DNA from 3 places in the Weizmannia sp. FSL W8-0676 genome. Region 3 is predicted to be linked to each of the others. Evidence: riboswitches for the same ligand, from Rfam matches in the RefSeq annotation. Region 3 holds a riboswitch; each other region holds the start of a gene.
The links. A riboswitch is a leader RNA that binds a small molecule or an ion and turns the genes downstream of it on or off. The one in region 3 is predicted to bind S-adenosylmethionine.

Region 1: linked by a shared signal. The riboswitch ahead of NST20_RS13990 (YezD family protein) and the one ahead of NST20_RS03820 (O-acetylhomoserine aminocarboxypropyltransferase/cysteine synthase family protein) in region 3 are both predicted to bind S-adenosylmethionine.
Region 2: linked by a shared signal. The riboswitch ahead of NST20_RS13470 (sulfite exporter TauE/SafE family protein) and the one ahead of NST20_RS03820 (O-acetylhomoserine aminocarboxypropyltransferase/cysteine synthase family protein) in region 3 are both predicted to bind S-adenosylmethionine.

The regions. Positions count from the first base shown of each region.
Region 1 covers NZ_CP151954.1:2,843,691-2,850,200, forward strand. Annotated here, with positions in the region: gene NST20_RS13980 (hypothetical protein) at 1-71, opposite strand, end outside; gene NST20_RS13985 (bifunctional GNAT family N-acetyltransferase/carbon-nitrogen hydrolase family protein) at 371-1,915, opposite strand; SAM riboswitch class I at 2,057-2,163, shown strand; gene NST20_RS13990 (YezD family protein) at 2,280-2,459, shown strand; gene NST20_RS13995 (hypothetical protein) at 2,548-2,811, opposite strand; gene NST20_RS14000 (IS110 family transposase) at 3,044-4,267, shown strand; gene NST20_RS14005 (NAD(P)H-dependent oxidoreductase) at 4,499-4,864, opposite strand; gene NST20_RS14010 (ATP-binding cassette domain-containing protein) at 4,886-5,638, opposite strand; gene ssuC (aliphatic sulfonate ABC transporter permease SsuC) at 5,653-6,411, opposite strand; gene ssuD (FMNH2-dependent alkanesulfonate monooxygenase) at 6,425-6,510, opposite strand, start outside.
Region 2 covers NZ_CP151954.1:2,720,315-2,726,824, reverse strand. Annotated here, with positions in the region: gene NST20_RS13475 (purine/pyrimidine permease) at 1-609, opposite strand, end outside; gene NST20_RS13470 (sulfite exporter TauE/SafE family protein) at 1,092-1,982, opposite strand; SAM riboswitch class I at 2,137-2,244, opposite strand; gene NST20_RS13465 (amino acid permease) at 2,556-3,890, opposite strand; gene nfsA (oxygen-insensitive NADPH nitroreductase) at 4,133-4,876, opposite strand; gene NST20_RS13455 (PTS sugar transporter subunit IIC) at 5,302-6,339, opposite strand.
Region 3 covers NZ_CP151954.1:810,967-817,476, reverse strand. Annotated here, with positions in the region: gene NST20_RS03830 (S41 family peptidase) at 1-1,002, opposite strand, end outside; gene NST20_RS03825 (homoserine dehydrogenase) at 1,454-2,437, opposite strand; gene NST20_RS03820 (O-acetylhomoserine aminocarboxypropyltransferase/cysteine synthase family protein) at 2,698-3,996, opposite strand; SAM riboswitch class I at 4,100-4,207, opposite strand; gene cls (cardiolipin synthase) at 4,306-5,751, opposite strand; gene NST20_RS03810 (peptidoglycan DD-metalloendopeptidase family protein) at 5,980-6,510, opposite strand, start outside.

The DNA of each region.
Region 1 (6,510 bases), 1.3 Mb from region 3:
ATCTTGATTAAATTTGCTAGTTCATCATCTGGAATGGTACTAAATATTTTCTTCCATATTTCTTTCTCCATCTTTTCCCCTCCTGATTCTATTTACTTATCATTTTACTTTATAGTGATACCGATAGAAATGCCTTTAACAGTCTTTTTTTCTGTCCCCTGTAATCAAGTGCAATCAAACTGATCTGATTCACTCTCTTTTCTTCGGTCTATATAAAATGAACTGAAGTTTTTACATTAAGCCCGGGCACCACTGCATAATGGAAGCTTTTTACAGCAGGCAACAGAGCCGCGATATTTTGTTCACTTTATATAGCTTTTTTTAAATGAAAAAAGTGCTTACCCCTTAAGCACCTTTTTCGTTTTCCTTATTATGATTTGCTATTGATTTTAATCTGATACAAATCTCTTCTCCGGTCGGCCAGTTGCCGGACGGAGCCGCTGTTGCGGTTGCGGCGCAGTTTCTCAAGATCGACATCGCCGACAACAACGGTATCGACATTGGGATCGCATTCCCCGACAATGCCGTCCCGGGCAAAGCCGAAATCGGAGGGGGAAAAGATCCCGGACTGGGCATACTGGATATCCATGTTTTCCACGTGGGTCAGGTTGCCGACTGTTCCCGCAATACAGGTGTACACCTGGTTTTCAATGGCCCGCGCCTGCGCGCAGTAGCGGACGCGCAAATAGGCCTGGCGGTCGTCCGTGCAAAACGGGACAAAAATAATGTTCGCACCGTGGTCGACAGCGACACGGGCCAGCTCCGGAAACTCGATATCATAGCAAATCAGAATCGCAATTTTCCCGCAATCCGTATCAAATACATTGAGTTCGTTTCCTTCCGCGATCCCCCACCATTTCCGCTCATTTGGCGTAATATGGAGTTTGGTCTGCCTCTCAATCGTCCCGTCGCGCCGGAACAAAAAAGCGACATTGTAAATGCCCCCGTCTTCTTCCACAAAATGGGACCCGCCGATAATGTTGACATTGTAGCGTACGGCAAGCTCTGTAAACAGTTCAATATATTGGTCTGTGTACCCGGAAAGCCGGCGCACTGCCTGGTCAGGGCGTTTTTCTTCCAGGTAGGACATCAACTGCGTGGTGAAAATTTCCGGAAAAACGGCGAAATCAGAACCGAAATCCGCGGCCACATCGACATAATATTCTACCTGTCTGACAAAATCATCGAAGGAATCAATTTTTTTCATCATATATTGGATCGCTGTAATCCTGACCGGGAACGAAGCATGATAGACACGGCGGGACTTCGGCAAATAATCGACGTTATGCCATTCCATAAGCGTTGCAAATGAAGCGGATGCTGTATCATCCGGCAAATACTGCCTGTTGATCCGCATAATCTGGAACCCTTCAAGCAGCTGGAAGGACAGAACCGGGTCATAAATATTGTGCATCTCGACTTCTTCCACGTATTCGCGCGGGGTCATTTTGTCTTTATATTTGCTGTAATTCGGAATCCGGCCGCCAATGATGATGCTTTGAAGGTTCATTTTCCGGCAAAGCTCTTTCCGTGCCTCATACAAACGGTGCCCGAACTTCATGCGCCGGTATTCCGGGTCGATCATCACTTCAATGCCGTACAGGTTGAGCCCGTGCGGATTATGGTTGGTAATGTAGCCGTTCGCAGTGATCGTATCCCATGTATGCTGGTCTTCGTATTCATCGAAATTGACAATTAAGCTGGAGCAGGAACCGACGATTTTCCCTTCGTATTCCACGCAAAACTGCCCTTCCGGAAAAATCCGGATATGGCTTTCCAGCTGCTCGTGTTTCCACGGCTCCATCCCCGGAAAACATTTTTTCGACAATGCCATAATATCATCAATGTCTTCAAAGCGGATGTTCCGCACCTCGATTTTCTTCTCAAACTTGGATACATCTGTCTCTGGCACAATCTCACACCCTTAACACACTTTTTCTATTATCATACCCTATCCGAATCGGTTTTGCCCGAAAAGCAGCTGAAATGCCGAAAATATAAGTTGACAAATCGGAATAATATTATTTATCATAGTTTTAACAAATTATTTCTATACAGCTTATCAAGAGAGGGGGAGGGACTGGCCCGAGGAAACCTCAGCAACAGATTCTTTTTGGGAATACTGTGCTAATTCCAGCAAGCGCCAAGCTTGGAAGATAAGTTAAGGAGCCGCGCCCTCTTCTTAACTTTTCTTGAAGGGGGCCTTTCTTTTTTGGATCATCCGCATTGCCGGCCGGACCACCACGCACACACGAAATTTATTTTGGGGGGTATGAAAAATGGCTCATATTGATGAAACGAAAGTAGCCCGCATTATGGAATCATTGCAAAAACTGGAGTTTGGAACAGTGGTCATTTCGATCCATGAAGGAAACATCACACAGATCGAAACAACCGAGAAAGTCCGGTTTGCACTGGAAAAGAAAAAAGCGGCACTTCCCAAACAAAAGATGGGATGACGGGCGCCGGCATTCCGGTTATCTCTTTTCCCGTTGTTCGTGCTACACGAATGCCGGCATTTGGATATCGTCCAAATGCCGGATTTGTTTAAGAGTACAGTGGTATGGAAATTTGCGGAAATGCTGTTTTTAAAGCAGCATTCAGGCGGCCAGCCGCTTGCCGGTCAAGTTCATAAAACCCATCCTCGTATAATAAGTTTAAATCCAAAGTGGATGTCAATTTCCAGTTCATTCTGCTGCTCATTGACAAGTGAATATAAGATTTTGTATTCCGGGCGAGCCCGGAATACAAGTTCGGACTTGGACGCTTCGCGATGTTCCCGGATAATGGTCTTAGGATCGTTTGGGTCAATGCTTCCCCTCCTTGTAGCCTGACTACTCGAAAAGTCTGCATCCCCAGGTTCTTGCTTGAACGTCTAACCCGTAGGCCGTTCCTCCGGATCTCCGTGCTGGAAATGAGCAGTTCCAGGCAGCCCACGGCCCGGATGAGTTCTCATACGCGAGGCTGACAGATCGGCAAGCCATCTGGGGATATCCCGAAGCGTCCGATTCCATCGATCCCAATACAGAGAGGAGGAAATCATATGCCCTTATTTGTCGGTATTGACGTGAGCTCCAAAAACCTCGATGCCTGCCTGATGGATGGAATGGGGGAAACGTTAGCCACCCAAACGGTGACAAACAATCTTCCCGGTGCCTCTGAGTTAAGAGACACCATCCTCCAACATGCGGAGGCGGATGACACCATCCAGATCGCCATGGAGGCCACATCTGTGTATAGTTGGCACCCGGCAATGTTTTTCCATGAAGATCCCGAGCTGAAACAGCGTCGTACAAAGGTGTTTACCCTGAATCCGAAGCTGGTGAGAAATTTCAAAAAGGCTTATGCCGAGATGGACAAGACCGATCCCAAAGATGCCTGGGTAATTGCGGACCGCTTGCGTTTCGGGAGATTGCCGAAATCCGTGATTCAGTCAGAACAATACCTTGCCCTTCAACGGTTAACACGGATGCGCTATCACCTGATTCAAAGTTTAACCCGGGAACAACAGGTATTTTTGAATCATCTGTTTTTCAAATTCAGTGCCTTTAACCTTGAAGTGGATACATCGGTCTTCGGCCATGCCATAACGGAATTTTTGCTTGAGGCCTATAGCCTCGATGAAATTGCCCAAATGCCTCTGGAGGACTTAGCGATGTATCTCCAGACCAAAGGCCATGGCCGCTTTAGCGATCCCGAGGATTTGGCCGCATCCATCCAAAAAGCTGCCCGGTCCTCTTACCGGCTTTCTAAATGTGTGGAGGATTCGATTGACTTGGTCCTGGGCAGTTCTATTGAGATCATCCGGCATCTTAAACGCCAAATCAAGGATTTGGATAAGGCGATTGCCCGCGTTCTTGATGGAATCCCGAATACCCTCCAGACCATTCCGGGAATAGGCCCGGTGAGCTGTGCTGGGATTCTCGCTGAAATCGGCGACATTGAGCGCTTTGACGACCAAGCCGCGATCGCAAAATTTGCCGGATTGTTCTGGCCCCGCCACCAATCGGGTGATTTTGAGGCTGATGACAAAATGCTTGCGCGTACAGGCAATCGTTATCTCCGGTATTACCTGGTTGAGGCTGCCAATCTGGTCCGGCGACACGAACCTGAGTACCGCGCCTTTTACCAAAAGAAATATCGTGAGGTGCATAAGCACTCACACAAACGCGCCCTCGTCTTAACGGCAAGAAAACTGGTGCGCCTGATCGATGCGCTGCTCCGCAACGATCAAATTTATGCGCCGAAAAAGAAGGTGACGCGATGAGGTAACCAGGTAACCATCATCGATAGCCTGAACTTGAAAACTTCCAGATTATTCCAATTATCTGGAGGCTTAGTTCAGTATTGCCATTTTTACGACATAGAGCCAACAAAATTTCCAATTCACTTGTTTTTAACCCTTGACATCACACCGTAGGACTTTTTTTCACTTGTTGGTCGAGAATGAACACCCCTTTTTCAATGCAAGTTGTCCCGAGCGAAGCCAAGACCGGTTTCAGGGCGTAATCGAGCGCGAGCAAGTGGCCGAATGTGCCGCCCATGGCGAGCGCAGCACCTGTTTGCCGGATAAGCCATTTTGCGGCAAAAGATCCAGAAACGTCTTGAGCAGTCCGGAATAAGACGCTTTATAGACCGGTGTCAAAATGATTATCGTATCGTCTTCTTCCACTTTTCCTAATGCCCCGGTGATGGGCGGGCTTTGCCGGGCATGCATTAAATCGCCGGCCGGAAGTTCCCGGATATTGATGAGCTCCGGTTCGTACCCGTGCCCCCTTAACCCGGCCCTGATATAATCACGGATCCCATTTAATCTCGTATACGCAGAAGGGCTCCCGTTCAGCAGTACTATTTTTTCCGCCATATGAATCCCCCCATTTCTTCCTTAATTTTTCATTGCATGCAAAACCGGGTGGCCGCTCCCTAAAATGCGGTTTAAAATATGATTGGCCGTTGCTGCAAAGAGGGCGTGGTCCCTTTTCCGCGGATAAGGGAGTTTTACCGGGCAGTCCATCGCAATTTTCCCTTCTTCGATTAACACTACCCGATCGGCGAGGGCGACTGCTTCTTCCACGTCATGCGTCACCAATATGGCTGTAAAATGTTTTTCGAGCCAAAGAGACTGGATCAGCGCATGCATTTCAATCCGGGTTAAAGCATCAAGCGCCCCAAGCGGTTCATCGAGGAGAAGGATGTCCGGCTCATGGATTAATGCCCTCGCCAGCGCCACCCTTTGTTTCTGCCCGCCGGATAAGGATGAAGGCCAATCATCCGCACGCCCTTCCAGTCCGACCTTTCTAAGCATTTCACGGGCCGCATGCTTCCAGTCTCCTGCAAGGCCCAGGCCGACATTTTGAAGCACGGTTTTCCACGGGAGCAGGCGGCCGTCCTGAAACATCATTTTCGCCGATCTATTTATGCCGGATAAAGGCGCCCCGTTTATAAGAATTTTTCCGCCGCTTGCCGCTTCAAGCCCTGAAAGCAGCCTGAGGAGCGTACTTTTGCCGCATCCGCTCCTTCCGACAATCGCAACAAATTCCCCTTTCCTTATTTTCAAATGAAGATGACGCAGGACGCGATGGCTGCCGAATGATTTTTCCAGCCCCTCAATTTCCACAGCAAACACCTTATTCGTCATCGTTTCCTCCTCCTTTATTTTTGATATGACGGGTGCCACTTTAACAATCGTTGTTCCGCGATTTTTGCCAGCCAGTCGGAAATTTTTCCAAGAAGGGCATATAAGACAATGCTCAAAACGACAACGTCAAGCTGCATGAACTCGCGGGCGTTCATGGCCATATAGCCAATACCGGAGTTGGATGCAATCGTTTCGGCCACAATCAGGGTTACCCATGTGACCCCGAGCGCATAGCGCACACCGACCAAAATGGAAGGAAGCGCCCCCGGCAGGATCATATGCCAAAAAAGCGCCGGCCCTTTCAGCCCGTAAACACCCCCCATTTCAATCAGCGCTCTGTCCACCGAACGGATGCCATGAAACGTATTTAAATAGATTGGAAAAAAGGTGCCGAGCGCGACGAGAAACAGCTTCGCCTCTTCCCCGATCCCGAACCATAAAATAACAATCGGAATCAGGGCGAGATGGGGAACGTTCCGGACCATCTGCACGGTACTGTCGAGCAGGCCCTCCGCTTTTGTGGACAGCCCGGTAAACAGCCCGAGCCCAAATCCGATTCCGCCGCCAACCAAAAATCCGACCAGTGCCCGTTTTGCGCTGGCGGCGATATAATCGAAAAGCTGCCCGGATTGTGTGAGACCCCAAGCCGCTTTTACAACGGCAACAGGGCTTGGGAGCACATTGGATGGCAAAATGCCGGCCGAACTTGCAAGCTGCCAGGCAAACAGCAGGAAAACCGGCACCACCCATGGCATGACGCGTTTTTTCAACATCAGATCGGCCTCCTTACTTTAATACTTTCGGCAGTGCATCGTTCGCCACAATCTCGCCGAACGGGCTGATGACATTGGAAACGGGGGCATCAGGCTGTT
Region 2 (6,510 bases), 1.4 Mb from region 3:
GCCGAAAAGCGCGAACAAAATCCAGCCGCAAATCAAGCCGAGCATGATCGAATATTGCTTGACCCACGGTTTCTTTACATGGCCAAAATAGAATGTAAGCAATACTGTGACAAGGCTCAAAACGGCAACAAGCGGCCGGACTTCCTGATGGGCCCCCGAAATGCCGAGCATCCCTTTCATAAAAGAGCCGCTCAACTGCAGCACGAGCAGCAGCAAATAAATAAATGTCACAACCGGCGTAAACAGTTTATTTAATTGGTCCACAAGGCCGGTAAAAGCGAGCAGAAAGAAAAAGATGCCGGTTACCATTAGCGCGCCTGCCAAATATTGCAGAGATTCAATACTTGAAGTGTACAAGCTGCCGACAAGCCCTGCATAAATGGCAAACACGCTCCACCACAGTCCGGCCGGCCCTTCATTGATGGGCATTCTGTGGCCGAAAATTCCTTGCAAAAGGCCGCCGATCCCGAGCACAAAAAGCGTCCGCTGCACAAACAGGGCAGTCTCGCCCGCACTGAAATGGAAAGCATCCGCAATGGCAATCGGGGCCGCGATCGACCCGGCGATCATAAATGCCATCCATTGCAGCGACGAAATAAATGTTTTCATAGGCACACCGTTCTTTCCGTTCAAAAAAATGGAAAATACCAGTAAATATAATTATAGCAAAACAGATTTTACATTTTAAACATAAACCATTTCGCGAACGGGGGAGGGAAAGCGGGCATGGCGGACGGCGGCATAAACAGGGGCTGCAAACCGGACGGGCGCGGGTAAGCCATGTTTTGGCCCACAAAAAAATCACAAAACGCGCCTCTGTGCATTTGCCGCTAAAAGAAGTTTGCGGCCTGCCTTCACTTAGGCGTGCGGTATTGAAAAATTGGTGATGGATCATTTTTGCCGGTGCCTGGTTAAGGAATGGCTGGTTTAGGTGGAAAAACGGGGCCGCTTTCCTTCACATAGAGGGCATCTGCATAAAGGAAGCAAAAATGGCGTTGTTCGTTCGCATAGAAACGCCTCAGCCCGTTTATTGTCAAAAACGGCTTTAAAAAAACAATTTGGGCAATGGATCCCTTGCCCGAACATGTTCCTTATTCTGCGACGCTTACGCTGGCGCTGGCAACTGCCCGCTTGTGTTTTCTGATTGTATAGAAAATGAGGATTGCCCATATTGCCACAATGGCTGTATAGGTAACGCCGTACCACCCGCTTCCGGCGCCGGCCATTTTTAATAAAGTTTGCACGTTGCTGAACACAATCATGCCGCTGACAATGACAGCCAGCAAATGAGCCGGCAAAATTTTAACCAGATAGGCTGCAATCGGTGCGGCGATCAGGCCGCCAAGCATGAGGGCGATCGTCCAGATCCAGTTAATCTGCATAGCGCCGAGGGATAAAAGGAAACCGATGCTTGACGCCAGGGATACGGCAAATTCACTTGTATCTACCGAGCCGATCACTTTCCGCGGTTCGATGTCATTTCTGGACAGCAAAGCCGGTGTGGCGATAGGGCCCCAGCCGCCGCCCCCCGTTGCATCAAAAAATCCTGCGACAAAGCCGAGCGGGATGAAAAATACGTTTGACCCGGTCTTCTTTTTAACTTTCAACGCCCCGCGCGCGTTGATCAGAAACCGGATAAGAATATAGAGGCCAAGGGCGATCAGAAAAATAGAAATGTACGGTTTTAATGTGCTTGCAGGAAGATGGCTGAGAACGGTTGCCCCGAGAAAGGCGCCGACAGCCCCGGGTACAACCAGTTTCCAAATGATCCCTTTATCGACATTCCCAAATTTCATATGAGAGACCCCGGAAGCCGCCGTTGTAAAAACCTCCGCCAAATGCACAGAAGCTGATGCGACAGCCGGCGCAATTCCGAAAGCCAAGAGGAGTGAGGTAGAAGTCACCCCGTAACCCATTCCGAGAGATCCATCCACCAATTGTGCGGCAAGGCCGACAAGTGCTAAGACAATTAATTTTTGCATGTTCATGTTCCCCGCTTTCTTCATCCATAAATTTGATTCATCCTGATGTAGAGGGATTATACGCATCAGGGTCTATCCTGGGTCAAACGGCCGGCCTTGCAGAAATTAAAAATCTTTCCGCCATTTTACGGAAAGACAGCGAGTAAAGGATAAGCGCTTATCTTTCAAAATGGTACCCATTTTGCTGGAATTGGCACCTTGCTGCTCGCTGCAGGTTGCCGGACTTCATTGGGCCAGATCCCTCCGTCGCTCTTGATAAGTGATTTGTTGTTTAAAATTTTATCAGAAAATAAATGGAAGTCAATATAATTATTGCAAGTTTTTTTATAGGATTTATACGAATGGGGGGATAAAGAAAAAACTCCCCATCAGATTACGCTGTGTCGGGAGTTTTTTCTTTACGCCGGATTGGTGTTAAAAAGCTTGTTTTAGGATGCGCGGGGGCATTATGGCTGCTTCTATTCAATAGTCCAACCGGGTTAGCGGTCCCGCCCATTCTGGCAGTTTGATACGCGCTATCCACCCGTGCCTGTCCCCTTCCCGTCCAAAGGAACCGGTTTTATCAACACAAGCCTATTCCTTTGCTTTGATTTTCAGTGACAGGACGACCAGCACGATTAAAATAGCGAGGCAGATGCTTGTACCAATCGGGTTGCCGCCGCCCAGCAAAAAAGACAGGAAAATGCCTGCCAGTGCAAGCAGTGCAATCCAGACCATGAAAGGGTACCCTTTTACACGGAAGGAAGGCAATTTTTCATACGACTTTCGGAGCCGCAGTTCGGCTGCACAGATGGCGATCCAGACAAGGACGACGGTAAATCCCGGGATGGTCATCAAATAGCTGATGACCTCATCCGGCGTAAGATAGGCCAGAATCACGCCGGCTAAAATAAACAGTGAGGTCAGCAAAATACTGGTGAGCGGGACGCCTTTCCGGGAAATTTTTAAAAAGGCGCGCGGCGCTTCTCCGGATTGCGCCATGTTGAACAGTGTGCGCGAAGTGGCATAAATGCCGGAATTGGCGGCAGAAAGAACGGCCGTCAAGAGCACAAAATTCATCACATGGGCGGCAGCGGGGATCCCGGTGCGGCTGAACACCTGCACAAACGGGCTTTCCACGGAAGAAACCTGGTTCCACGGGATAATGCCGCAAATGATCAGGATGGGCAAAATATAAAAAAGCATGACGCGGACAACGGTCTGTTTAATGACACGCGGCAGCACTTTTTCGCTGTCTTTCGTTTCCGAAACGGTAACGCCGATCAGTTCCGCGCCGCCGTATGAAAACATCACGATCAGAAAAGCGCTGAACGTACCGTGAAGCCCGTTCGGGAAAAACCCGCCGTGCGCTGTATAGTTGGACAGCATGGAAGATGTCCCGGGGAATAAACCGAATAAAATCAGCGCGCCAAGCAGGATAAAAACGATCAATGTGATGATTTTAATGCCGGCAATCCAAAATTCAAATTCGCCGTAGTACTTCACTTCAGTTAAATTGATGCCGACTATGAAAGCGGCGCAGAGCAAACTGAGCAGCCACAATGGCGCGTGGGGAACCCAGAATTGCAGGAAGCTCCCGGCTGCAAGCAGTTCCACGACTGTAACAATGACCCAGTTGATCCAGTACAGCCAGCCAATAATGAAAGAAACCCGGCTGCCGAACGCTTTGTGGATCAGATTTTGGACGTTGAGGCCGGGGTGGACAAGCGCCATTTCCCCCAGCGCTGACATGACAATGAATAAAAGCGCGCCGCCGATCAGGTAAGAAACGGCAACACTCGGGCCGGCAAGGCTGACGGTATCGGAGCTGCCTTTAAAAATGCCGGTTCCGATCATCCCGGCCAATGCGATGAACTGGACATGCCTTGGTGACAAGCCTTTTTGCAAATGATGTTGGTTTTTTTCCATTTCTATCAATCTCACTTTTCTTTTTTAGATAAACGCTTTTCAGTGCTAAAGCATTTATTCTATTTTAGCAGAAAAAAGGAAATATTGATATACAAAAAAATGGAATCGCCGGATGGCAGATGCATCCATATTTCACCAAAGTAAAATGTAAAAACAGCGGGACACCATTCATTGTAGTATCTCGCCGTTCTGTTTAAGTTTGTGCCCCGGGACGGGCAGAGGAAAATACGCGCCAGCTCCCTCTACTTTTTATCAAACCCTTGGCGTTCTACAAATTCCTTCATGAAAACGCGCGATGGTTCTTTAAAAAATTGTGCCATTTGGCCTGTCCAGGTATCGTTCCTTTTTCCGTCTGTGCGTTTTGTATAATATTGCGATACCGTTTCATTGTATTCCTTCAGATCGCGCAAAAGACGTTCATCAGCCGGGTATTCATCTTCAAAATAAACATGCTCAGCCGCCATGCGCGGTTTTTTCGCAGACGGATCGGCCGGATAGCCGATTGTCATTGCAAATAGCGGAAGGACATATTGCGGGATTTTCAAAAGTTCGGCCACTTCCGGCAGCCGGTTGCGCAAGCCTCCGACATAACAAATGCCAAGCCCCATCGATTCCGCAGCGAGCGCGGCGTTTTGCGCGGCCAGTGCCGTGTCGATGAGCGCGACCATAAATTTTTCCGTTGTCTCAAGTGTATCTTGCGCATCTACGCCTTCCATTTCCGCCGCAAGTGCATGTTTATGGAGATCGGCACAGAAAATGAGCAGATGGCCGCATGTTCCGACATGGCGGTTCCCGGTCAGTTCTGCTAATCTTTGCTTCCGTCCGGGATCTTGAATGCCGAGAATCGTATAAGCCTGGACGAAATGAGAAGTGGCGGCTGCCTGCGCGGATTCCACAATCAGGCGGATTTGTTCATCAGATAGGGGCCGGTCTTCATAATGGCGGATCGACCGGTGATTGAGAATCGTTTCAATGACTGTGTTCATTCTTTTACACTCCTGTCTTTGGTGAGTCCATTGTATGTTCAAATATAGCACAGAAAATAACGGCCGGCATGAAAGGTGCTTGTTGTCCAGCATGGCCACGATGGTCTGCCAAAAAATATTTGGATTAAGGCTAAATTAACCTATTTTCGTTTTGGTATACCCAAATTGAACTTCGAGTTATGGTCATGCGGAGGACGGGAGGTCCATATTTACACCGTGAGATCATATCCTCCTTTATGATTACGGCGGGGCAGAAGCCAGTGAAGGCGCTCGATTCCATTTTGCACCATTTAACAAAGTGATGAATGTGTAACTGTCTCATGCCGCTGTATCACGCAAGGCCGGTCCTTCCGAAGTCCCGGAATTTCTGCCTGATGAAAAGAAAAACACTGCAACCCTGATCCGAAGGGCTGCAGTGTTTTATGTTATTCAAAATTAAGCTGATAGTCTTCTGATTTGATCATCTTTAATTTTTTTGAAAAGACGTAAATGATTCCGATATTTAAGATAAACGGTAACACAAAGAAAGTGCTCAGCATAATGGCAATATTTTTTGCAGTCCAGCCGCCTTCAGCAAGATGCATGAAATTGAGCGGGCCGACTAAGCCTGACAGCCCGAATCCTGCACTGTAAGGCGTGCCCTGAATATGAAAGACGCCGGCCAGCGCACCGAGCACGGCAGCGGTGATGAGCATCGGGAAAGCAATTTTCGGCTTCATAAAGAAGTTTCGCATCTGAATTTTCGGCGAGCCAAGTACATGGGCAAGGGCGGTGCCGAGCGAGTTGGCTTTATAGCTGGCGATGGCAAGCCCGACCCCGGCGGCACAAATGCCAAGATTTGCCGCCCCTGAACTGACACCTGACAGCATAATAACGGTTGCTACGCCGACTGTTGAAATCGGCGATAAAATAATCAGGCAGAAAATGACGGCGATAATCGCGCCCATTACGACAGGCTGCATGCTTGTCACATGTGCCACCCCAATGCCGACCAGCCCGGTAGCCGTTTTAATAAACGGCAAAATCGTGAGGCCGATCATGCCCGGTATCAAAATGCTTAATGTCGGGACCAGGAGGATGGAATAAGCCTTTAACCTTGTTCCGACCCACTTGACGAATAAAACCGCCAATGCCGCAGTAATCCCTGTATTGATGACAATCCCGATCCCGTTTAAAGCAAATGCGCCGGCAGCCGTTTTCTCGATGGCGCCGCTCCCGACCATTGCGGCAATGCCAACACTTGCAATCTGGATCGGTGTCAATTGAAAGGTAATGCCGACCATAACGCCAATCAATACAGGCAGCATGCTCATGATGATAACGGTTGCATCCACAACATGCTGCAAATAAGGCGCATGCGGGATAATAAGCTTCAATATCTCCCCGAGCAAGGCGTTTGGGATCAGAGAAACGACAATGCCTATGCTCATTCCGTTTAACAGTTTGCTAAAGAAATCTTTCATTAGTGGAAGCCCCCATTTTGTTTTGACCTCGCTGCTGGCGCTGCCGGATAAGCGCCGATGCTTGTCTGTTTGCGTATGATTATATAAAACATTCAGATTATAGTCAACAAAAATTTTTAATACTTTACCGCGTGTGTGCATATATGCATAAAAGTACTAAAAAGCAGGCTG
Region 3 (6,510 bases):
CCCTTTGCCAAATGTCCTGGCGCCGATTAATGGATAATTTTCCGTTTCATGAAGCGCTGCCGCCATAATTTCAGAAGCGCTTGCGCTACCTTTATCGACGAGGACCGCAACCGGATAAGCCTTTTTTTTCTTCAGTTTGGACACATACTGGACACGGTGCCCGCTCCGTTCCTCAATTTGCAAATACGGCTTGTTCCTTGTGACAAACTGCTTGAGAATCGCTTCAACACTGGAAAGAAGGCCGCCCGGATTTCCCCGTACATCAATGACAAGCCCTTCCATGCCGCGGTTTTCAAGTTTTTCGAGCTGCTGCGCAAAATCTGTTGCCGTATCTGTTGAAAACTGGGTAATGCCAATATAACCGATTTTTTTCCCGTTTGCCTTTTTCATTTTCGAGTAGACCGTGTCAAGCGGAATTTCATCACGTTTGACCGTCACTGTCATCTGTTTGCCGGAACCGGCCCTTGAAATGCCCAGCTTTACATTGGAGCCTTTTTTCCCTCTAATTCGTGTTGTCACTTCATATAAGTCCATGCCTGCCGTACTTTTTCCGTTGATTGTTGTAATTACATCTTCCGGGCGCAGCCCCGCTTTTTCGGCCGGGGAGTTTCTATAAGGAGAAACAATCAGTATTTTTCCGTTTTTTTTGGTGATTTCAGCGCCGATGCCTTGAAAAGAGGAATCCAGCGTGTCGTTGAATTGCGCAGCTGTCTCTTTGTCCATATAGACGGAATACGGATCGTCCAATGTACTGACCATGCCTTTGATTGCGCCTTCCACGAGTGTTTTTTCGTCAACTTTCCGGACATAGGAACTTTTAATTAATTGGTATGCCTGGGCAATTTTTGTGAGATCCGGCATATTGCTTGTCCCGCCGGTTGTTTCCTGGCGGGCGGGGGCTGCCTTGTCCTTTTGTGAAAACCATTGGCCCGCCGTATAGCCGCCGCCTGCACCGGCAAGCAGCGATCCCGAAATCGCAAGCGCCAGCCATTTTCGTTTCATGGTGATGCCCTCCTTGTACAAGAAGCGCCGCCAAAAAGCGGGGCTCTTCCTCTCGATAATTCAATATATGTACAAGCCGGGGGGCATATGCCGGGCAGCGGAAAAAGCCGGTGAAAGTCCCGCAGAAGGTGCAAAACAGGCTGCCGTGAAGCGAAAAAATGGGTGTTGCAAACGGGCTCCGGTTTCTTTAGGGGATACGCCATCCGGCCATGGCCATGCTGTCCACGAAACGGCACGAACGGCGGATGAGGCCATAAACAATTAGATTCAAAACGGGGTAAACCGTCACTTTCTCGCCAATTGGATTCAAAACAGGTAAAAAAAAGAAGCCTCTCCCGCCAAGCCGAGCAAGCGAAAACGGAAGAAGCTGAAAAGAGGTTGAGGGGTTCTCCCCTCGCTGAAATGCTATCTTAGAATCACAAAGGAACTTAAATCCGCCCGGATAACCGGTTCACGAAACGGCATCCAATTGCGGAACAGGCCGGTAACCTGCTGCAAAGTCTTCAATCATGGCGCTGGCTGTCGGAAATTTTCCGGCACCTGGGCCGGTAAGGGTAATTTTTCCAACCAGGCTGCCGTAAATGGTGACGGCGTTGTTGACGCCTTCCACCGCATAAAGGGCATGTTCGGAAGGAATAAGGACAGGCTTAACGGATGCTTTCAGCGTGCCGCCGTCACGGTATATGTCCGCAATATGCTTATAACGGAACCCCTTCCGATCCGCTTTTTCAATATCCGCAAGCGAGAGCCCGCCTATACCTTCAACTTCTACTTTCTCCCAGTCCGGCTGGGTTCCGAATACGAGCCGGCTTAAGATCATCAGCTTGCAAAAAGCGTCCTGCCCTTCCACATCATTGCCCGGGTCAGCTTCTGCATAGCCGTGCTGCCTGGCGATTTCCAACGCTTCTTCAAACGGAAGATGTTTTTCGCGCATTTCCGATAAAATAAAATTGGATGTCCCGTTTAAAATCGCCTGCACACGCTGGATGTCATTGACCTGAAGCTGCTGGGAAATCGTCCGAATCACAGGGATGCCGCCTGCGGTTGTCGCTTCATAACCGACAAACACGCCTTTTTCTTTCGCTTTTTCAAGCAGCACATTCCCATATCTTGCAAACATGACTTTATTGGCAGTAATGACGTGGCAGCCTTTTTCAATCGCTTGTAAACAGTAAGAAAAGCCTGGTTCTTCCCCGACAATCGCTTCAAACACGACTTCAAGGCCGGGAATGGCAAGAATTTCCCGGAAGTCCGTCGTGACGAGCACAGAACTGTCAATGTTCCGCTTTTTACGGGGGTTTTTGATCAGAACCGCTGCAATCTCTACCTCGGCATGCAGCTTTTCTTTCAGCTGCTCCCGGTGGGTCCGGACGGCTTCATACACGCCCTGGCCGACCGTCCCGAAGCCGAGCAGCGCTGCTTTAATCACCCTCATTTATCCAAAAACCTCCCTGCAATATAGCGCTATTCGCCTCTGAAGCGTTTTGTTCATTTAAAACATCAAGCGGCCCGGCGGTCTCCGGTGCAGCCGGCACCCATAAGCTCCCGATCCGGAACAGGTGTGCAGGCCGTCCGTGCCGACAAAATTGTATAGTGGGATCAGCCCGGAACGGATCCCGTGCAAGTTTTCCGGATCGCCTGTTGGCATTCGCCGTGGCGGCCTTCGCACGAACCTGCCTGGCCCGTTACCTGCTTTTACCGGGCTGTAACGGCCGTCGCTTTTGTAATGGCTTGATCGAGGTCGGCTGTCAAATCTTCGACGGCTTCGAGCCCGACAGACAAGCGGATCAAATCACCCGTGACCCCTGACTTTTCCAGTTCTTCATCGCTCAGCTGCGAATGCGTAGTCGTTGCTGGGTGGATGATCAGCGATTTCGCGTCGCCGACATTCGCTACATGCGACCACAGCTTGATATTGTCGATCACGCGCCTCCCTGTTTCCCGGCCGCCTTTCACACCGAAGTTAACAATGGAGCCGTAGCCGCCGTTTAAATATTTTTGCGCCAGCTCATGGGACGGATGGTCTTCAAGGCCCGGATAATTGACCCATGCAACATCCGGATGGTTTTTCAGAAATTCCGCGACTTTCAACGCATTTTCGTTATGCCTTTCCACGCGCAAATGCAGCGTTTCAAGCCCTTGCAGGAATAAAAAGGCGTTGTCCGGGCTTAAAGCCGGCCCGAAGTCGCGCAAAAGCTGAACGCGAAGTTTTGTGGCGAACGCAGCCTGTGCCGTGTCGACGCCGTAGCGCAAGCCGTGGTAGCTCGGATCCGGTTCGCTGAAGTCCGGGAATTTCTCTGTGTTCCAGTCAAAATGCCCGCCGTCAACGGCAACACCGCCGATCGCCGTTCCGTGTCCGCCGATCCATTTTGTCGCCGAATGGACAACCACGTCCGCTCCCCATTTGATCGGATTCGAGCCATACGGAGAAGCAAACGTGTTGTCGACAATCAAAGGAATGCCGTTTTCATGGGCAACTTCCGCCACTTTTTCCACGTCGAGCACCTGCAGGCTTGGGTTGCCGATAATTTCCGCATACAATGCTTTCGTTTTCGGGGTGATCGCCTGGCGGAACGCTTCAGGGTCAGACCCGTCCACAAACTTGACGTTAATGCCGTATTTCGGCAATGTCACGGCAAACAAATTATATGTGCCGCCGTAAAGATTGCTGGCGGATACGATGTCGTCGCCCGCACGCACAATATTCAAAATGGAGAAGGCAATGGCCGCCGCGCCGGATGATAAACCGACAGCCGCCGTTCCGCCTTCCAGTGCGGCAACGCGTTTTTCAAACACATCCACAGTCGGATTGCCAAGGCGGGAATAAATGAAACCTTCTTTTGATAAATTGAAGACGCCCTCTGCATGTTCTGTATCCGGAAAAACGTAAGAAGTCGTCCGGTATACCGGCACGGCGCGCGAGCCTGTCGCCGGGTCCGGTTCCTGGCCCCCGTGCAGCAATAAAGTTTCCGGTTGTAATGATGATTGTGTCATTTTTAAATCCTCCTGGTTTTTTAAAATTTTCCTGCGAAAGATGGAAGAGGAAATGAAAAACCCTCTTCGTAAGGGAAGAGGGTTACAATGTATGTAAGTTCCTCCCTTATCTTTCAGACGCATGTCTGTAGGAATTAGCACCTTTTCAGGCAAATGCCTGAAGGTTGCCGGGCTTCGCAGGGCCTAGTCCCTCCGCCGCTCTCGATAAGAGTTTCTTTTCATAATTCAATTTTGAATGACTTATTGTTTAAGATTATAGAAGACCAATGGCAAACCGTCAACCTTTTTTTGAAAAATTTTCTTTTTCTTCTACAAAATTGGCGATAACAGCCGGGAAATGGACTCTTTAAACCGTACATAAAGCGGCCGGTTCTGGTAAACATGGAGCGTTAATTCGGTTGATTTGGCCATGTCGTCCCGGAAAATGCCGGCAAGTGTGCCGGAAAGCTCGCGGTCGTACAGCACGGCGTTCACTTCAAAATTGAGGCGGAAACTGCGCACATCAATATTGGCCGTGCCGACGGAAGCAATTTTCCCGTCTACGACAATCATTTTCGCGTGGATGAACCCATTTTGATAAATGTACACTTTGACGCCCGTTTTTAACAGCTGGCCGATGTTGGAAAGCGTCGCCCAGTAGACAAACATATGGTCCGGTTTATTTGGAATCATAATCCGGACATCCACTCCGGATAAAGCGGCAAGCGTCAGCGCGTTCAGGAGGCTGTCATCCGGAATAAAATACGGTGTTTGCAAATAAATATATTTTTTGGCGGAATTGATCATTTTAATATAGCTGTTTTTAATCTGCTCCCATTCGGAATCGGGGCCGCTTGAGACAATTTGGATATCGGTTTCCCCCTGCGGCGGGATGACCGGGAAATAACGTTCTTCATCTCTTACATCGTGCGGTGACGCCTGATTCCAGTCCAAAATAAAGCGGGTCTGCATGGCATAAACAGCGCTCCCGGCAATCCGTAAATGCGTGTCCCGCCAATAACCAAATTTTTTATTCAGGCCAAGATACTCATCCCCGACGTTAAAACCGCCGATATAACCGACCCGTCCGTCGATAATCGCCAATTTCCGATGGTTTCTGAAGTTGACGCGCAAATTAATGAGCGGGATACGGGCAGGAAAAAAGGACGCCACTTCCCCTCCGGCTTCAATCAGCGGCCGGAAAAATTTGCGGCGGAACAGCATCCGCGATCCCATATCATCATAAAGCAGCCGCACCTTTACGCCTTCTCTTGCTTTTTGGGACAGCAGTTCAATCAATTCATGGCCGAGACGGTCATTCCGGAAAATATAATATACAAGATGAATACTGTCTTTTGCATTCCGGATGTCTTCAAATAAAGCCTGGAATTTTTTCCTGCCGTCTGTGAAAATATCGACGTGATTGTCCTGGGAAAGGATCGCCCCGTCATTCATCAGCAGCATATAAACGAGATCCTTATACTGGGCTGTCCGCTCATCATGAAACGGAAACCGGTTTTCGCGCAGCAGTTCAATCTGCTGCTGGGAAATTTCCTTAATGCCGATCTTCTCCTGTACCTTCCAGTCAAAAATTTTCCGGCGGCTTAAATTTTGCCCGAATACCAAATACAGGATAAAGCCGGCAATCGGCAGGAATAGCAGCACCAAAAGCCAGGCCCAGGTTGCGCCGACATCCCGCCGTTCGAGGAAAATAACGGTTCCTGCCAGAATAAAATTCAAAAGAAACAAGATAACCAATAGTACCGTTACAATCATTGCGTTCTCCTTTTCGTACACCCTTTGTTCCTGTTGTAGGTTTGTTCCCGGCCGGTATCCGGGAACACGGTGAAGTGTTTTGAAATTGATATAGGATATGTTTGCGCAGCAAAAATAACAATTGTATCATACCATAATATTTGCGTCTTACCTATCATACAGCACTTTCCCTGCCATTGCATGCAAAAAGAACCGCACCAATAGATACGGTTCTTTTTCACGCCTTTATTAAAAGTTAACGTAGTTTCTCGGGTTTTGGGCACCGGCATGTGGCGGCGGTGTCCAGCGGCCGTTATAAATTTCAAAGTGAAGATGGGGCCCTGTTGATTCCCCGGTATTTCCCATTGCGCCGATCTGCTGCCCTTTGCTAACGTGCTGCCCGGTGCTGACGCTGTACGAGCTCAAGTGGGCATAAACGGTCGTGTACAACTTCCCGTTAATATAGTGGGTGATCATGACGCAATTCCCGTATGAAGAAGAGCGGTACGCCCTGAACACGACACCGTCGGCTGCAGCGACAACCGGTGTCCCGATGCTGTTGGCAATGTCAACGCCCGGATGGAACCCGCCGGAGCGCTCGCCGAATCCGGATGAAATATATCCGGATGCCGGACGTGTAAAGGCCCCGGAAGAGACTTCCGGAAGCGGCCCGCCGGAATGGCTCCCAGAACTTGGGCTGGCCGATGATGCAGCGCTGGTTGTTCCTGCTTTCGAACCTGTTGATCCTGCATTCGTATTCGTTTGAGCCTTTGCTGCTGC